Regions from separate parts of the Paenibacillus sp. J22TS3 genome, predicted to be linked through region 1. Evidence: a T-box and tRNA genes for the amino acid it is inferred to sense, from the RefSeq annotation. Region 1 holds a T-box; the other regions hold tRNA genes.
What was found. The T-box of region 1 lies ahead of KJS63_RS07040 (arginine--tRNA ligase). A T-box ahead of a tRNA ligase gene usually reads a tRNA of that ligase, here a tRNA-Arg.
Positions count from the first base shown of each region.

Region 1 (4,623 bases):
TAAAGCGGAAGGCTTTTCTCTTGGCATGTACCGGTTTGGCACATGGTCGATGCAGATCGGTATTGGTGGTCGGTGGATTCAGGTATGGGTCAAGGATCACCCACTGGAGAAATACAAGTGGAATTATGTGGTCGCTACCTTTGATAAAAAAGATGGGATGATCAAGTTATATCTGAACGGTGAAGAAGTTGCTTCCCAAGCAGCCCCTATCAACGTTCCAATCACACAATCTACCGAGAACCTTATAATCGGTAAAAATAATAAACCTGTAGAATTGGCAGGATTATTCGCCTTCAATATGTTCAGCGGACTCATAGATGAAGTAAAGCTGCGAAATCAAGCTCTTACCAGCCAGGAGATACTTGCTGAATTTGAGCATGTGAAGTCACTTCATGGAGGTTCTGTTCCAGGTATTCCGAATGGTGACATTGATGAGGACCCGAGTGTGTTTGACGGAGACCAGCACCGTCCACAGTACCATGCAATGCCTCCTCAAAATTGGATGAATGAAGCTCATGCGCCGATTTACTATAACGGTAAATATCATTTATTCTACCAGCATAACCCGCAAGGTCCATATTGGCATCAAATTCATTGGGGACATTGGGTAAGTGACGATATGGTTCATTGGGAAAATGTAAGACCTGCTCTTGCACCCGAAGCGGGCACCCTTGATCCGGACGGCGACTGGTCAGGCAGTGCGGCGTATGACCGTAACGGAAATCCCGTTCTGTTCTTTACCGCGGGCAATGACTCCATGTCCCCGAACCAAAGAACAGGGCTAGCAACTCCGGCCGATTTGTCTGATCCTAATTTGGAAAAATGGATAAAGTATCATACTCCGGTAACGGAGCAGAACGGGAACGGGATTCACAACGAATTCCGCGATCCGTTTGTGTGGTATGACAAAGAAGTGGATAAGTGGTATCAGCTCGTGACTTCTGGACTTCCAGACTTCAGCAGCGGTACTGCCTTGGTCTATGAATCTGACGATATGTACCACTGGGAGTACAAGGGGCCTTTATATACAAGCAGCAGAAGCCTTTATCCAGAGCTCGGGACAGTGTGGGAACTGCCGGTATTATTGCCTTTAGGCAAGGATAGTGCAGGCAAGCAAAAGTATATTTTCATGATTAATCCTCATGAGAAGCCGGAGCAGGTTCCTCCAGCAGACGATGTTCAAAGAGATGTTGAAGTCTTCTACTGGATCGGCACGTGGGACCGGGATAACTACAAATTTATTCCCGATCAAGAGGCACCATCCAAAATGGATGTCGGTGACAGCTACTTAACCGCAGAGAGCGGTATGGTCACCCCTGACGGAAGAACGGTTGTGTTCTCCATGGTGCAAAATGTAAGAACGCCTCAGGCCGAATATCAATCCGGATGGGCACACAATTTGGCGCTGCCAGTATCACTGAGTCTTAATAAGCACGATGAACTGCAGATCGAGCCGATTAAAGAATTGCAAAGTCTCCGAGGAGATAAAGTAGTTGATTTCAAGGACAAAAATCTGGAGGCGGCAAACCAAGCAATTAAGAATGTCAAAGGCGACATGTTGGAAATTGTGATGGAAATTGATCCACGCGAGGCTCAGAAATTTGGTATAAAAGTACGCCGTTCCGAAAAAGGTCAGGAGGAAACACTACTCTACTACGACAAGACAAAAGGGACTTTTAATGTGGATAGGACCAAGAGCAGTATAGACCCGGATGTGCGTGTAGATGGGATTCAAGGCGGGTACGTGGATCTTCACGGAGAGAACTTAAAGCTTCATATCTTCCTCGACCGCTCGGTTATTGAAGCTTTTGCCAATGACAAGAAAAAGCTTACAACCCGCGTCTACGTAGGAAGGTACGACTCCCTGGGCTTGCAAGTTTGGGCTGACAAAAATATTACTGTCAAATCGATGGAAGTATGGAATATGAATGCTTCAACAGGCAAACCAGCTGCTGCTGTTGATGTGCCTCATAACTGGGATAACTCTGTATATAAAGATATTACGGATCTTCCTAACCATGATTTTGCAACAGGCGACTTAACGGGCTGGATTACAGAGGGAGACGCATTCCAGAATATTCATGTTACGAATCAGCAGTATTTTTGGAACAACATATACTTCAACCCGTCACATAAAATTCCTGGTGGTTATCATCTGTGGGGCTTCAATGAAAAAGCCGGCGGTGACAGCCTGACGGGAACGCTAAGATCACACAATTTCATCCTTAGTGGCAATGGCCAGATCAACTTCCTTCTCAGCGGCGGTAGGGATATAGATCACCTGTATGTTGCGCTGGTTCGGGCGTCGGACGGCAAAGAGTTATTTAAAGAGACAGCGACTAATTATGAGGAATATCAGCGAAAGATATGGGATGCATCAGCGTATATCGGCCAAGAGCTATACATTAAGGTAGTTGACCAATCGACAGGTGTTTTCGGACATCTTAATGTCGATGACTTCAACGTACCGGTTAAGGTAACGAAAGGGAATGTACCAAGTACCCCCTAGTTCTGCGGTTACCCTAAGCACCGATGGAGCGAAATAACAGCGTGGAGCTGGGGAATTGACTTTAATCATGTATTGGATATAATATACAAAATACATCAAATTCGAGGATTGGGAGAGTACCTGTTAATTCAAGTCAAAGCGAGCCGGAAATGGTGAGATCCGGTACTGGACTGACAGGGAAACGGACCCATGAGAATGACTTCTGAATCCTGCAGTAGGAAGTCACGGCTAAGACCGTTATCTTTTGAGGTGGTTAAACTTAGGTTTAACAACAAGAGTGGTACCGCGAATGCAGAAGCCTTCGTCTCTTTTATTAGAGATGAGGGCTTTTTATTTTTAATAAAAGGAGGTCTATTCGGGATGATCAGTCAATTGATAGTTAGCAGCATCGAATATGCAGTGGAACATGTGTGTGACGAACTAGGGGTCAACGGTAAGAATGGAGTCAATTTAGGGGTTGAGCAGCCTGATCTCCTAGAACATGGTGATTATTCAACGAATGTTGCGATGCAGCTGGCTAGAGTGTTAAGGAAACCACCCATTCAAATAGCAGCCATGTTGAAGACTAAACTGGAACAAGACGATCGGATGGGAGATTTGATAAGCAAGATTGAAATCGCCCAACCGGGATTCATTAATATGCATATCGATTGGAAGGAATGGTCCCAGCGGAAGTTTGAGATGCCCCTAAATAAAGGCGATAAGGTTGTCATTGAGCATACGTCTATTAATCCGAATAAATCAGCGCACATTGGTCACTTAAGAAATTCCTGTATCGGCGATGCTCTCGTGAGACTTTTAACTAGAGCCGGGTACAATGTCGAGGTGCACAATTATATAGATGACCTGGGGAATCAGCTTGCCGACACGATAGTGGGGCTTTTGAACATCCCCCATAAGGAGGAGCATACACGTTTTGGGGATTTCTGTTGGGATATATACTCAAGAGTTAATAAAGAGTACGAGTGTAATCCTTCATTACTTGAACAAAGAATCAAAGTTCTTCATTCGATGGAAGAGGGAGGCGGCAATTTAGCTTGGGTTGGCGCACTTGCGGCCGAGCGGATTGTACGTGAGCATCTTGACGAAATGAACGGGTTCGGCATTAATTATGATCTTTTGGTATGGGAGAGCAGCATTGTAAGGGAAGGATTCTGGGCATCCGCATTTAATTTGCTGAAAGAAACAGAGCAATTTCACCAGGAAACTTCAGGAAAGCTGGAAGGCTGCTGGGTACTAAAACAGTCCACAGCTAATTCGGAAGGCCAGGAATCGGTACATAGTCCAGATAAGGTTCTGGTGCGTTCTAACGGAATTTTAACCTATACAGCCAAGGACATCGCTTATCATCTATGGAAATTTGGCCTGCTTGAACAGGACTTTCTGTATAAGCACTTTTCGGAGGGGCTCTGGACTACAAATGTGAGTGGAAGCCCATCATCCTTCGGCAGGGCAGATCTTGTTATCAATGTCATCGACCACAGGCAGGAGTATCCACAAGCCATGGTCAAACAAGCTCTTGAAATTCTAGGATATACCGATCAAGCTAACAAGCTTCGTCATGTCAGTTATGGGGTGGTTTCATTAAGTCCTGGAGCAGCGCGGGAGCTAGGCATAGACACATCGGACGGCAAGACGTCATATGCCATGTCTGGTAGACAAGGAATCGGGATCAAAATTTCCGAGCTGCTTGATCTTATGGAGGGAGTTATCGAAGATAGACGCCCGGATAAAGCCGGTCTTTCCAGCAGGATGATCGCCGCTGCTGCCATCCGGTATTACCTTCTGAGGTTCGGGTTATTAACAGAAGTCGTCTTTGACATCAAACAAGCAACTGAAGTGACAGGCAATACTGGAGTATATTTGATGTATTCTTTTGCCCGTGCAGTGAGTATCCTTGGCAAAGCCGAGGCTGAAGCGGATATGAGACCGGAAGTAGCGGAATTCAAGTTTGAGCTGGAAAAAGCTGAACATGCCTTGCTCAGACATATCGCAGCTTGGCAGGATACCCTGTTCACAGCCTGCAATGAACTGACTCCCAATACAATATGTAATTATGCATATGAGCTGGCAACTTTGTTCAATAACTTCTATGCCGCATGTCCGATTCTGAA
Region 1 covers NZ_BOSF01000002.1:254,234-258,856, forward strand. Annotated here, with positions in the region: gene KJS63_RS07035 (GH32 C-terminal domain-containing protein) at 1-2,509, shown strand, start outside; T-box leader at 2,605-2,821, shown strand; gene KJS63_RS07040 (arginine--tRNA ligase) at 2,870-4,623, shown strand, end outside.

Region 2 (4,623 bases), on a different contig from region 1:
AACCAAAGAGGAGTCCTTAAGTTCAGGTTGCTCCTCTTTGGAATTAAATTTGGATTTGTCCGGTCTTATTGAGCTTTCTTAGCAAAGTACTCAAGAGTACGAACCAATTGAGCTGTGTAAGACATTTCGTTGTCGTACCAAGCTACAGTTTTAACCAACTGCTTGTCGCCAACGGACAGAACTTTAGTTTGAGTTGCATCGAACAGGGAACCGTAAGTGATACCTACGATATCGGAAGATACAAGCTCTTCTTCAGTGTATCCGTAAGTTTCAGGATCGGAAGCTGCTTTCATAGCTGCGTTAACTTCGTCTACAGTAACTTTCTTCTCAAGAACAGTTACCAGCTCAGTCAGGGAACCAGTTGGTACTGGAACGCGTTGTGCGGCACCGTCAAGTTTGCCTTGCAGATCTGGAATAACCAGACCGATTGCTTTAGCAGCACCTGTAGTGTTAGGGATGATGTTCTCAGCAGCAGCGCGGGCACGTCTGAAGTCACCTTTGGCATGCGGAGCATCAAGTGTGTTTTGGTCACCTGTGTAAGCGTGGATTGTAGTCATCAAGCCTTCAACGATACCGAATTTGTCATTCAGTGTCTTAGCCATTGGAGCCAAGCAGTTGGTTGTGCAAGATGCGCCAGAGATTACAGTTTCGGAACCATCAAGAGTCTCATGGTTAACGTTATATACGATCGTCTTCATGTCGCCGGTAGCTGGAGCGGAGATAACCACTTTTTTAGCGCCGCCTTTGAGGTGAAGTTCAGCTTTTTCTTTAGTAGTGAAGAAACCTGTGCACTCAAGAACGATATCAACGCCGAGCTCGCCCCATGGCAATTCTTCAGGGTTGCGGTTGGCAAGAACTTTAACTTCTTTGCCGTTCACTTTGAAGAATCCGTCATGAACTTCAACTTCACCGTTGAATCTGCCTTGTGTAGTGTCGTATTTAAGCAAATGAGCCAACATTTTAGCATCTGTCAGGTCATTGATAGCTACTACTTCAATACCTTCCACGTTTTGAATACGACGGAAAGCAAGACGTCCGATACGGCCAAATCCATTAATACCAACTTTTACACTCATTGATAGTTCCTCCCAAATTTCGTTTTTTATTTATTCAAGACGGCATTAGCCGTCATGAGTAACCCTATTTATTTTATTGCTTCATGAACTGTGGTCAAGCCAGCTGACAAGCTCCTTGGCTGCCGCTTCGTCCGTCACCAGAATATCCTCATGGCCAAAACGCAGCACTGCGTGTATGGCCTTGGCTTTGCTTCGGCCGCCTGCGATTCCGATAACCACCTCTGTGGAAATGATATCTTCAAGTCTCAGACCAAGCGTCAGCATCTTGTGGACAACCATGCCATCTTTATCGAAATAGTAACCGAACGATTCAGCAAGAGCTCCTTCCTTCTGAATCTCCTCAAGCATGGAGGCATCCAGCTTACGCCTGTGGGCCATTTCCATAGCATCCCCGATGCCATGAACGACAATTCTTGCCTTGCGGATCAAAGCCACGATTTCCTGTGTGTTCGGATCGCTGACCAGGGAATGGTAAGCCTCTTTGCCTAGAAGATCGGGCACGTGCAGCAGACGATAGCCTGCGCCTACACGTTTTGCCATAGTAGAAGCAATGGTGTTGGCCTGGATCTCCAGGTTCTCTCCAAGTCCACCTCGGGCTGGTACGAACCAGCTATCCTTCAGCGGCGCCTGAGCCGGCATAGTCAGCTTCTCGGCTACCTCGGCAATGGTTGTGCCGCCGGTTACAGCGACCACATCGCCCTCCTCCATGACCTCAAGGAGTGCCTTGGCTCCCGCCCGTCCAAGCTCTTGCTTCGTCTCCGGGGAGACATCCCAATCGCCAGGAACGACGATGACCTTGCGAAGCCCATAGGCTTTGCGGATTCTCTCTTCCAATGCGGCAAGACCGAGCAGTTCCTTAACCAGGGGCTCCAGCATCTCGACCAGGTTGCTCCCAGCTTCGCTGATGGCCATCCCGGTATTCTCAATTTCAATCAGTCCCTGTGCTTTAAGCAGGTCTGTCTCAGCCCGCAGCACCCGCTCCGTCATATTAAGGGAAGCGGCTAGCGTCCTGCGGCCAATCACTCCGGCAAGCTTGATCTGATGAAGAATTGTGTATCTTTTCTTGAGAACATCCATGAGATCAGGCAGAAGCTGCTTTTGGATTTCCAATATATTTCGCATGCTTTCACTCCTGCTCGGCATTCATCTCATCTTCATCAATAAACGAACCAGCTAAACAGCCGGTTGGCCTTAAAATGTCCCGGGTTAACTTTTTAAGTCCCACCTACATTCTACCCAATTTCCCCCTCTCTTGCAAGTCTGACGATCGTATAATTTACCTCGCATGTCTTGTTTATGCAAAATGCCTGATCTATCAAGCACTTCAGCAGTGTAATGTAGATTAAGCTTGCAATTTAATTAGCGATATCATATAATTATTTTTGTTACTCTAAATTTGCGCCCGTGGTCCAATGGATATGACGCAGGCCTCCGAAGCCTGAGATCGAGGTTCAATTCCTCGCGGGCGCGCCATAATTTTTGGTAATTTCTGAATACCTTTAATATGTTTAACCAAACCCACCCGAAAGCGGGCCTTTTTTTTATAATTAGTTTGACTTTCTTTGACTTTATGTTTGAAATTGTTTATGATGTGGTTATTATGGAATGAACTTACTGCAGAACAGCGGATTTTGAAGATTGATTTCCTAAGTTCATCCATATTGCTTAAGATTCCATAGACAGACAGCCTACATATTATTTTTGGCTTGTCCCCCCCCCGTTTTGACCTCATCTTTTTGGTCAATGATGTAAGGGATGGAATGATGGAATGATGCATCAACTTAATTCTTTTATCCAAACACTTTTAAGGAGGGTTTTCTAATGAGCTATATTCCTATGGTTGTCGAACAAAGCAATCGCGGTGAACGTGCTTATGACATTTATTCCAGACTTCTTAAGGATCGTATCATCTTCCTTGGAACCCAGGTAAATGACGTGGTTGCCAACTCCATTATTGCGCAAATGCTGTTCCTCGATGCTGAAGACCCGGGTAAAGATATTCATCTGTATATCAACAGTCCAGGCGGCTCGATTACAGCCGGTATGGCTATTTATGATACCATGCAGTTCATCAAATCGGATGTCTCCACTATCTGTGTGGGCCTCGCGGCTTCCATGGGCGCATTCCTGCTGAATGCCGGGGAGAAGGGCAAGCGCTTCGCACTTCCGAATAGTGAGATCATGATTCACCAGCCGCTGGGTGGAGCCGAAGGTCAAGCTACGGATATCGAAATCCGTGCCCGCCGCATCCTCAAGATGCGCGATTCTCTGAACAAGATTCTGGCTGAGCGTACAGGCCAGCCGCTTGAGCGCATTGAGAAGGATACCGACCGCGATTACTTCATGAGCGCATATGAAGCCAAAGACTACGGTATTGTCGATAAGGTTATCGAGAAGACCGGTCCACAAGGCGTATAATTTCTGGTTAAAACAACAAGCCCCCGTCTTCGCTAAACAGCGAAGCGGGGGCTTTTCATTTTGATATCAGCTTAATTTGACTCTTCCTTCTTATTTAAACGGATTTGCTCCCTTGGCAACTAGATTACTAAGGGCAAAATCATACTGAACGGTTCCTTCCGCAAAAGCGGTATATTCATACGGCTGGAAGTAAATCGTCAGGGTGTTTGGCTTCAGATAGAAGTTTTTGTCCGAAGTCAGTCCTTTAAAGCCGCCCAGGTAGCCGCCATTTGCTTTTAGCTTCTTGCCAAGCTCCTGATTCAGCTGCTTCTTGTAATTCGGATTGCTCTTCAGCAGATCGCTCATGCCCAGCTGCTTGCCATCCTTGAGCGAGAAGGTAAACCCGTCTGTAAGGGTTAGACCATGCGCCCCTCCCGTATAAGAACCCTGCGCCACCACGAGACTCAGTACGCCTTTTTCATTAAATGTAACGATATAATTGCTGTCATACTCATACTTGTTCTCTTGTGCTGTCCGCTTCTTAAGCTCCTTCTCCGCAGCAGCCACGAACTTGTCCATGTGGGCCTTCAGCGTGTCATTGATCGCTTTCTGGGCAGCTTCATCAGCCAGCCCGCTAATTTGCGGATACTGCAGCTTGGCCGTTGCGCCTTTGAAGGTTTTGTCTACCGTTACGGTCTTGATCTGAATGGCATTCTCCGCACGCGCCCCCACGCTTAGCTGCTTCGTCTTCGTATCCCAGTTGGACTGCAGCCCCATGTAATCATTAAGCAGCTTGTACGGCACATACAAATGACCTTTATTCATCTTAGAGCCATACTCATCGGACAACAAATAATATCCGTTAATATCCGCAGTAGCTGTACCCGCAGATACAGTCAGGTTAAGCTTACGGTATCCTTCCCCAATGCTGTAGACATGGGACTTGGCATCATAGGTGAATTTCATCCCCACTGTATCACGCAGAAAAGTAACCGGAACGAACACCCGTCCTCCGATCAGCATTCCTTTATCCTTGGACACCTTGCCGTTCCACTTCAAACTAACGGGCACCTGCGCCGTCTCCGCTTTCTTTACTACCGCCTTTGCGGCATACCCTGTGCCAGCCGGAACCGCGGCGCCTCCTACTAAT
Region 2 covers NZ_BOSF01000011.1:50,057-54,679, reverse strand. Annotated here, with positions in the region: gene gap (type I glyceraldehyde-3-phosphate dehydrogenase) at 66-1,076, opposite strand; gene KJS63_RS24295 (sugar-binding transcriptional regulator) at 1,158-2,198, opposite strand; tRNA gene KJS63_RS24290 (tRNA-Arg) at 2,475-2,549, shown strand; gene clpP (ATP-dependent Clp endopeptidase proteolytic subunit ClpP) at 2,898-3,494, shown strand; gene KJS63_RS24280 (PdaC/SigV domain-containing protein) at 3,585-4,623, opposite strand, start outside.
Region 2: it encodes a tRNA-Arg, which carries the amino acid that the T-box ahead of KJS63_RS07040 (arginine--tRNA ligase) is inferred to sense. The anticodon was not compared.

Region 3 (4,623 bases), on a different contig from region 1:
CGGTAGTGAGCCTTGCAGGAGGTGGAGCTGCCAGTGCATTTGCGAACCCTGCGCCTGCTGCCAAGCCTGCTGTTAAAGCGACTCCGGCCGTCACAGTAAAGACCGCAGTTAAAACCACTGCTAAGAAGCAGACCGAGACCAAGAAGGCTTCCAAAACAACAGCGGCAGCCAATAAGTCGGCTGTGAAAGCTTCAGCCAAAAAAACGGCGGCTAAACCAGCCGTTAAACCGGCAGTAAAGAAAGGCACCAAAAAAGCGCCGGCTAAAAAAACTCATGCCGTGACAAAACATCATGCGAAACATCATATCAAACATCATCATAAGACTGTTAAAAAAGCTCATCATAAAAAATCTGTAAGCAAGGCTCCAGCTAAAAAGAGCACAAAAAAATAAGCTGAGATCACGGGAGGGTAAATCAGCCTTCCCGTTTTTCTTTGTTTTTGCTAAATTAGTACAAGAATAAGGTTATTTCTGGGAGAGGGGATTCTTAGCAGTGACACATATATTTGTAGTGGATGATGATCCTTCCATCCTTCGCCTGATCTCGGAGTATTTAAGGAAAGAAAACTTTGAGGTGACGGAGTATGCGGATGGCCAAAACCTGGTTGAGCAGGTGCGGCTCGGACGGCCGGACTTTCTGATTCTTGATATTATGATGCCGGGGGTTAACGGTTTGACGCTGCTGACGGAGCTGCGGACTTTTACAGAAATGCCAATCATTATGGTCTCGGCCCGGGGGGATGAGATGGACCGGATTATTGGTCTGGAGCTGGGCTGCAACGATTTCTTGTCCAAACCCTTTAATCCGCGTGAGCTCGTTGGCCGGGTCAAATCGATGCTCAGGCTGGTAAGACTGGGTTCAGATCAGGATAGTGGAGCCGCTGCCAAGCTGGTCCATGCCGGAAATTTGCAGGTTAACGAAGAATACCGCAAAGTATCAGTTGATGAGGCCGAGATGGCGTTAACCTCAAGAGAGTATGAGCTGCTGATTTTTTTTGCCAAGCATCTGGAACGACCGTTTACCCGCGAGCAGCTGATTCAGCAGGTGTGGCATTTTGACTATCTGGGGGATGTCCGGGTGGTGGATGACCTGGTAAAACGGCTGCGGAAAAAGCTGGTGGAATCCGGAGCGACTTTTCAAATTGATACACTTTGGGGATTCGGTTACAAAGCCCAGGTCAAAACCGGATGAGATCACTCCGCGGACGGCTGCTGTTCTCTCTGATTGCCGGGATGTTCATTACCGTGGGCATCACGGTGTTTTTATTTGTCCAGCTCATTCACAGCCTTACGATTGACCAGGCAAAGACCGAGCTTCACAGTCAAATTGATAAAGCCATTCAAATTCTGGATGACGGCGATATCCATGACATTGATGATAAGGACTTAAAGCTGAAATTCAAAGACAGGCTGTACTATGCCGACTTTTTTATTTTGAATGAGCAGCACAAGATTGTTGCCGCAAGTGACGCCAAAAGGATCAACGCCGTAATTCATGTCCCTCTGGAGAAGGAAGACGGAATTATGGAGCTGGACCACCGCAAAATGCTCTATGCGACCAAGACTCTCGATGAGGATGAGAAGCTGCAAATCGTGGTGTTCGCTCCTCTCTCCTCACTTCGGACGATTGTCGGCCAGCTGCTGGGTACCACCATTATCGCGATCCTGGGCAGCTTCCTGTTTGTGTTAGCGATCGGCCTGCTCGCCATCTGGAAAACGACCCGGCCGCTTAAAAAGCTGACGGCGGCTGTAAGCCAATATGAGCCTTACCGTTCTCATCATCCGGTCCTGCCCAAGGCTGACCGCACCGAAATTGGCGAACTTATTGACACCTTTCAGGAGATGTCGGAACGGATTGACAAGCACCACGGCTACCAGATTGAGTTTCTTCAAAATGTGTCCCACGAGCTCCGTACCCCGCTTATGTCCATACAAGGCTACGCCTTGGCCATTAAGGATCAGGTGGTTACGGTGGACCAGGGTCTGGACGTCATTCATAAAGAGGCCCAGCGGATGGTTCATATGGTAGAGCGGCTGCTGCAGCTCTCCAAGCTTGAATATGTAGAGGATGTCTGGACATTCAGCCAGGAGGATCTTAGAAATATGGCCGAACAGGCGGTAGATCTTCTTACCCCTGCTGCGTCGGAGAAGGGAATTACCCTGAGCATAACGGGAAGCTCCTCCATTAACACGCTTCTCCCTGCGGAACAGATATTTCAAGTACTGCTCAACCTGCTTCAAAATGCGGTCCGGTACGCACGCAGCCAGGTCGTCATCGAGCTTAATGCCGGGCCAGCCGGAAGCAGCTCCGAGTCCCTCCTGCAGAAAAGCTGGAGCTTTCACATCGACGATGACGGGGAGGGTGTGGCGGAGAAAGATTGCGAAGCGATCTTTGAGCGCTTCTATAAAGGGCGCGAGGGCGTTACCGGCTTAGGGCTGGCCATCTGCCGCCAAATTGCAGAGCGGCTGGGCGCGACCATCAGCTGCGAGCGTTCCGCTCTCGGCGGCGCACGCTTCAGCTTTGTGTACCGGTCGGAGTAATGCCGGGGAGGGGGACTCCACTCTGCCCCCGGCCATCCGGCTTAGGGGACCTTGCTCCGACGAACCCCCCACCGGGGGTTCAAATCCCTCTACTAGGGGACGTAAAAAAGCTCCCTTGATTGGGAGCTTACTTTTAACGTCCCAGGAGGGATACTCTCGCTCGGCTCGAGACTCCGCTCTGTCCCCGGCCATTTGGCCCAGGGGACCTTGCTTCGACGAACCCCCCACCGGGGGTTCAAATCCCTCTTCTAGGGGACGTAAAAAAGCTCCCTTAATTGGGAGCTTACTTTTAACGTCCCAGGAGGGATACTCTCGCTTGGCTCGAGACTCCGCTCTGACCCCGGCCATTCGGCCCAGGGGACCTTGCTCCGACGAACCCCCACCGGGGATTCAAATCCCTCTACTAAGGGACGAAAAAAACTCTCCATACGGAGAGTTTTTCTGTGACGTCCCAGGAGGGATTCGAACCCCCGACCGACGGCTTAGAAGGCCGTTGCTCTATCCAGCTGAGCTACTGGGACATATGTATAACAACCTGCTGCGGGTGAAGCTAGAAAAAAACGATGCGTTATTTATTATAACGCATCTTGAATGAATGTCAAAGGGATTTTTTTGAGGAACCTCAACAATTGGATGTAACCTCAAATACTTTGGTTCGCAAATGGGTAATATACTGGCAAGTCCTCTATATTAAGGAGCGTGATCTCTATGCGGCCTGTCCTGGCTTCGCTATCCTACTTCAGCATTTTCTTTGCTCCCTTTCTGCTGCCTGTGGTAGTGTGGTTTGTCAGCAATGACGTCTATGTCCGGAGGCATGCGGGAAAGGCCCTATTTTCCCACATCTTCCCGATACTTGCCGCAATCCCCATGTTTTATTTTATGTTCACGGCTCAGCATCCCGGCTCTATCCTGCTGTATATTATTCTCTTCGCCGTGATCTACTTTGGCTCATTTCTCTACAATATTGTCCAAGGAATTCGCGTCTTGTCCAATGGCGGCTGGCCGGAGCCTTATTAAAATACTTATAAGCGCAAAAACACCTCCTATTCATTAAGAAGGTGTTTTTGTTATATGGATGGATCGGATAACGCTTTGTTCTTCCCGTCTATCCCTCAGCCGGCAGCGCCTGCTCAAGCTGGGTCAGGATGCTGCCCGATTGCAAGAGGCTTTTCCGGAACTGTTCTCTTTGCAGCGGCGCATCCAGTTCCCCTGCATCCCCGAAATTTTCCTCCGCAATTTCTTCATAGGCATTATGCAAATTGTTGTTATACCAATCGATCGCGAGATCCGATTCGTTACGTACCATTCGGATTATTTCAAAATCCTGGCCATCTGGGGTTCTCGCAATAAAGGCCAATAGGCCGGGTTGATGCTGGGACGCCAGGTTAATTTCAATTTCCGCACATGGCTTTCCATTATATTCTGTCATTCTTGTCAATTTGGCATTTTTAATCTCATACATGTCTATCGCTCCTTATAAGCAAGTTATAGTTCTCCATGCACCAGACGGCCCTGCTCCATCTGGTTTCGGGTAGCCGGGGACCCCAAGCGGTAGATCTCCCTATATACCCGATTTAAAGAATCGGAGTACGCCGCGTTAACTCTGCCTTCCGGTGAATCCGGCCAAGGATAGACATAACTCATGAAGCTATCCTCCTCGGCCTCCTGAACTGAAGACAGCCGTCTTCTCAGTTCCTCCGCCTCCTCCGGTTCCGCTTCAATTACCCATTCGTAGGATGCCGCCTTGGGGTCTTCCAATACCGAGCGGCCCTGAACCGATACATAAAACGTCTTTTTCACGACCAAGCTCCTTTCATGCTTCCACAGCATAGTTTTCCATAAAGGACAGACATTTTATGCCCTTGTTCGGCATAATTTGTTATCACCAGCGGAGAACCATATAGATGAGAGAAAAGATTAGAGAGGATGGATCCATACATGTGCGGAATTACCGGTTTTATCGAATGGAATCGTGATTTGACCCAGGATTCGGCCCTTCTGCTCACCATGACCGAAACGCTGGGCAAAAGAGGGCCCGACGCAGGCGGAACCTGGATTTCCGGTCCCTGCGCTTTTGGCCACA
Region 3 covers NZ_BOSF01000004.1:64,770-69,392, forward strand. Annotated here, with positions in the region: gene KJS63_RS13680 (hypothetical protein) at 1-392, shown strand, start outside; gene KJS63_RS13685 (response regulator transcription factor) at 493-1,191, shown strand; gene KJS63_RS13690 (sensor histidine kinase) at 1,188-2,540, shown strand; tRNA gene KJS63_RS13695 (tRNA-Arg) at 2,988-3,061, opposite strand; gene KJS63_RS13700 (magnetosome magnetite crystal formation protein family) at 3,249-3,557, shown strand; gene KJS63_RS13705 (hypothetical protein) at 3,646-4,002, opposite strand; gene KJS63_RS13710 (hypothetical protein) at 4,026-4,340, opposite strand; gene asnB (asparagine synthase (glutamine-hydrolyzing)) at 4,479-4,623, shown strand, end outside.
Region 3: it encodes a tRNA-Arg, which carries the amino acid that the T-box ahead of KJS63_RS07040 (arginine--tRNA ligase) is inferred to sense. The anticodon was not compared.

Region 4 (4,623 bases), on a different contig from region 1:
AAGAAATCAGGACAATCCCTTACAAGCAACCTCACCCAGATTGCCAAAGATAATGGAGCTGAGATTGTAGCTGTCGAAGGCTTCAACCAGGCAATCGATTTGCTGACCTCCAAACGGATTGACGCAACCGTGAACGACCAGTTGTCTTATCTTGATTTTAAGAAGCAGAAGCCGGATGTTCCGATCAAGGTTGTGGATACCTCAAGCAATGCTTCGCAAAGCGCGGGCTTGTTCAGCAAAGGTGCAGACGATCTCGTCGCTGCAGTTAACAAAGCGTTGGCGGATATGAAGAGTGACGGCACTTACCTGAAGATATCCCAAAAATATTTTGGAGAAGATGTTTCAAAATAAACAGTTGAACTAACAGATTGGATGTCTGCCTTATGGATGACCGCAAACTGCAAATATTTATAGATTCCCTGCTGCCGCTGCTGAAGTCAGCGGTGGCTTTTACCGTTCCCCTGACCCTGATCTCCTTTGCTATCGGTCTGCTGCTTGCCATATTGACCGCACTCGCGAGGTTGTCTCAGTGGAAGATCCTCAATCTGATCGCAAGATTCTATGTATGGATTATCCGGGGGACCCCGCTTTTGGTGCAGTTATTTATTATCTTTTTTGGGCTGCCGTCGATAGGTGTTACTCTGGACCCCTTTTATGCTGCAGTGATCGGGTTCTCGCTCAGTGTAGGGGCTTATGGGTCGGAAATTGTAAGAGCGGCCATTCTTTCCATTCATAAGGGGCAATGGGAAGCAGCCTATTCACTTGGCATGACGCGGCTTCAGGCTCTGAGAAGAATTGTGCTGCCCCAAGCGGCCAGGGTTTCCGTGCCTCCGCTGGCCAACTCGTTCATCAGCTTGGTCAAGGACACCTCCTTGGCTGCGAGCATTACGTATGTGGAGATGTTCAGAACCGCTCAGCAGATTGTGGCCACCACCTTTGAGCCTTTGCTGCTTTATTGTGAGGCGGGTCTTTTCTATTTGGCTTTAAGCACTATACTGTCCAGTCTGCAAAATTATTTGGAGAAGCGGCTTGACCGTTTCTCAGCAAGGTAAGGAGGTGGAACGATGATCGAGGTCCGCAATTTGCACAAATCGTTCGGCTCCTTGGAGGTGCTTAAAGGGATTGACCTGAAGCTGAAGAAGGGGAAGGTGCTGGTTATTATCGGCCCTTCAGGATCAGGCAAAACTACGCTTTTGCGCTGTTTTAATCTGCTGGAGCAGCCGGACGAAGGCTTCCTGCGCATCGGCGGAGTGACCTTGGAGTTCAAGGGAGGAAGCAAGCTGAAGCGGGATCAGATCCTCAAGCTGCGCGGGCAGAGCGGTATGGTGTTTCAGTCTTACAACCTGTTCCCTCATATGACTGCTCTCGAAAATGTAATGGAAGCTCAGGTCACGGTTAAGGGGAAAAGCAAATCTGAAGCCCGGGCATATGCGCTGGAGATGCTGGCTAAAGTGGGGCTTGGGGATAAGGCGGATTCCTATCCTCATCAGCTGTCAGGAGGGCAGCAGCAGCGGGTGGGCATAGCCAGGGCCATGGCTATGGACCCGGAGGTCCTGCTGTTTGATGAGCCGACCTCGGCGCTTGATCCAGAGCTGGTTGGCGAGGTGCTGCGGGTAATGAAGAGCCTTGCGGCCGGGGGAATGACCATGATCGTGGTAACGCATGAGATGAAGTTCGCTGCAGAGGTAGCTGACTGGGTGATCATGGTGGATAAAGGCCGAATCATTGAGGAGGGCCCGCCCAAGGATGTGCTGGAGAATCCGCGAAGCCCGCGCGCGGCCCAGTTTCTCAATTTGTTAACTGAGACGGTATAAGCTGATAAAGGGCTCTCCTTGTGGAGGGCTTTTGCTGACGTCCCAGGAGGGGTACTCTCGCTGCGCTCGAGACTTCGCGCAGCCCCTAGCCAATCGGCTTAAGGGTCTTAGCTTCGACGAACCCCCTTTCGGGGGTTCCAATCCCTCGCTAAGGGACGCAAAAAAGCTCTCCAATAGGAGAGCTTTTGCTAACGTCCCAGGAGGGATACTCTCGCTGCGCTCGAGACTCCGCGCAGCCCCTAGCCAATCGGCTTAAGGGTCTTAGCTCCGACGCCCCCCTTCCGGGGGTTCCAATCCCTCTACCAAGGGACGCAAAAAAGCTCTCCAATAGGAGAGCTTTTGCTAACGTCCCAGGAGGGATTCGAACCCCCGACCGACGGCTTAGAAGGCCGTTGCTCTATCCAGCTGAGCTACTGGGACACAATGTAAAAATTTCAAGCAAAAATGATTTTATCACATGCCGGGTTACTAAGCAAGTAAAAAATATTGCTTTTTTAGGCCACCATTTTTTCATCTTGCGCTTCACTGTGCTATAATCAACGGATAATTACGCACGGAGGTTAGGAGGGACATTTATTAACACGCATGGACCCGACGGAAGGGATAACGTGGTACTGTTTCCCAAGACACTCGACTTTTATCAAATGGAATTAACACGAATGCTCGAAACCGAGAGATATGGTGAGGCAGGTGAACTGCTGGAGTTCCTGCTTCAATGTCAAGGCCAAGAGCAGCGGCAGTATGACGAGTGGGGCGCACTGCTCGGTTGGCTGAGAGACGCCTTTCCCGCTTCAGTGGCAGGGAAGGCTCCCGAGCTTGAGCCAGAGGATGAGGAAACCTTAGCCCGGCAGCATATCGAAGCCAAGCTTGCCATGGATAAGGACTACGGGCATAAGCTGCTGAAGGCCGCTATGGAGAGCCCTGTATCCGAGCACTCGCTCCTCGCTCTTGAACAGCTTGCTTATATCGATATGCCGGAAATTGACGGCGCGCTGCACAGCTGGCTTGACCGCCGCGGCACCCACCCGCTGATTCAGTTTCATATTTTGCAGACGCTTCGCCGCAGAGGGGGCCAGGGCAGTGCTGTTTTCTTCCGTGGCCAGGAGCAGGTGGATATCGAGATTGACACGGTCCCACTCAAATCAGCCGATTTCCCGCAGCAGGTACACCGGATCTTAGAACGGCTTGGCGACCAGGCACAGGTTCATAATCCAACCTTGTTTTACTTTGCCGAGGAGTTCTGGTTCCAATTTGTAATGGGGGTATATGGAACCCGCGATTACAATTCGATTCTGGAGGAAGAGGACAGCACGGCTGATATTTGGGCTGCGGCCCTTCACCAAACGATTTCTGAAAGCCTGCCTGATGGAAACAGCGATCAGGATATTAGAGCCGCATACGGAATTACGGACTCGCTCCGCCTCCGTTTTGAGCAGGCATACCGATCCATGAAACAGTTTGTCGGCACCGCTCAGGGCAGATGAAGGGGGACGAGGCGGTTTTTCCTGTTACGACCAGCCTTGGAACACTTGTAAAAAGCTGTATTGTTGTTTATAATGTAATGGTTGTTCGAGTTAGGAAGTAAAGCAATGTATAAATCATATTGAAGCCGGATACATATCAGGATTCAATTTATGTGAACTTATTTTGGAGGGGAAAGCATAAAATGAAAGCAACTTGGGAAAAAATAGAGAAGAACCTCGGCGTTCTCGAGGTCGAAGTGGATGCGGATCGTGTATCTGCTGCACTGGATAAAGCTTTTAACAAAGTAGTAAAGAAAGCAAACGTACCTGGATTCCGCAAAGGTAAAGTGCCACGGCCGATTTTCGAAGCGCGTTACGGGGTTGAAAGCCTCTACCAAGACGCGATCGATATTTTGCTCCCTGAAGTATATACTGAAGCTGTTGAGCAAACGGATATTTTTCCGGTAGACCGTCCTGAAGTGGATGTTGAGCAATTCGGAAAGGGACAACCTTTCAAATTCAAAGCTAAAGTAACCGTGAAGCCTGAAGTTAAGCTTGGCGATTACAAAGGCATCGAAGTAGCCGCTGAAAGCGTGGAAGTGACTGAAGAAGAACTGAGCCAAGAGCTTGAGCGTCTGCAGCAGCGTCATGCTGAGCTTGTTGTTATCGACGAAGAAGCTGCACAGAACGGCGATACTGTCGTAATCGACTTTGACGGATCTGTGGATGGCGTTCCGTTTGAAGGCGGTAAGTCCGAGCGTTATTCTCTTGAGCTGGGCAGCAACACTTTCATTCCTGGCTTTGAAGACCAAGTGGTTGGTCTGGCAACAGGCGACTTCAAAGATGTTGTGGTAACTTTCCCTGAGACTTACCATGCAGAAGAGCTTGCGGGTAAAGAAGCTGTGTTTAAAGTGAAAGTTCACGAAATCAAGCGCAAGCAGCTTCCTGAGCTTGATGATGAGTTCGCGAAAGATGTCAGCGAATTCGATACACTTGACGAGTTCAAGGAAGATCTGAAGAAACAGCTTGCTGACCGCAAAGCTAAGGAGAACGAAGCTGCTCGTGAATCTTACCTGGTGGACAAGGTTGGAGAGAATGCGGAAGTTGAAATTCCAAGATCCATGGTTCAAGGCGAAGTACAGAACATGGTTCGCGATTTCGACAACCGTCTCCGCACTCAAGGTATGAACCTTGAAATGTTCCTGAGCTTCTCTGGACAATCTCTGACTGAGCTGCAAGAACAAATGGAAGGTGACGCGGAGAAACGTGTTCGCAACAATCTGGTTCTTGAGCAAATCGCCAAAGAAGAGAAGATTGAGGTTACTGAGGACGAGTTGAATGAAGAA
Region 4 covers NZ_BOSF01000004.1:50,947-55,569, reverse strand. Annotated here, with positions in the region: gene KJS63_RS13630 (amino acid ABC transporter substrate-binding protein) at 1-351, shown strand, start outside; gene KJS63_RS13625 (amino acid ABC transporter permease) at 384-1,052, shown strand; gene KJS63_RS13620 (amino acid ABC transporter ATP-binding protein) at 1,065-1,814, shown strand; tRNA gene KJS63_RS13615 (tRNA-Arg) at 2,161-2,234, opposite strand; gene KJS63_RS13610 (hypothetical protein) at 2,474-3,298, shown strand; gene tig (trigger factor) at 3,481-4,623, shown strand, end outside.
Region 4: it encodes a tRNA-Arg, which carries the amino acid that the T-box ahead of KJS63_RS07040 (arginine--tRNA ligase) is inferred to sense. The anticodon was not compared.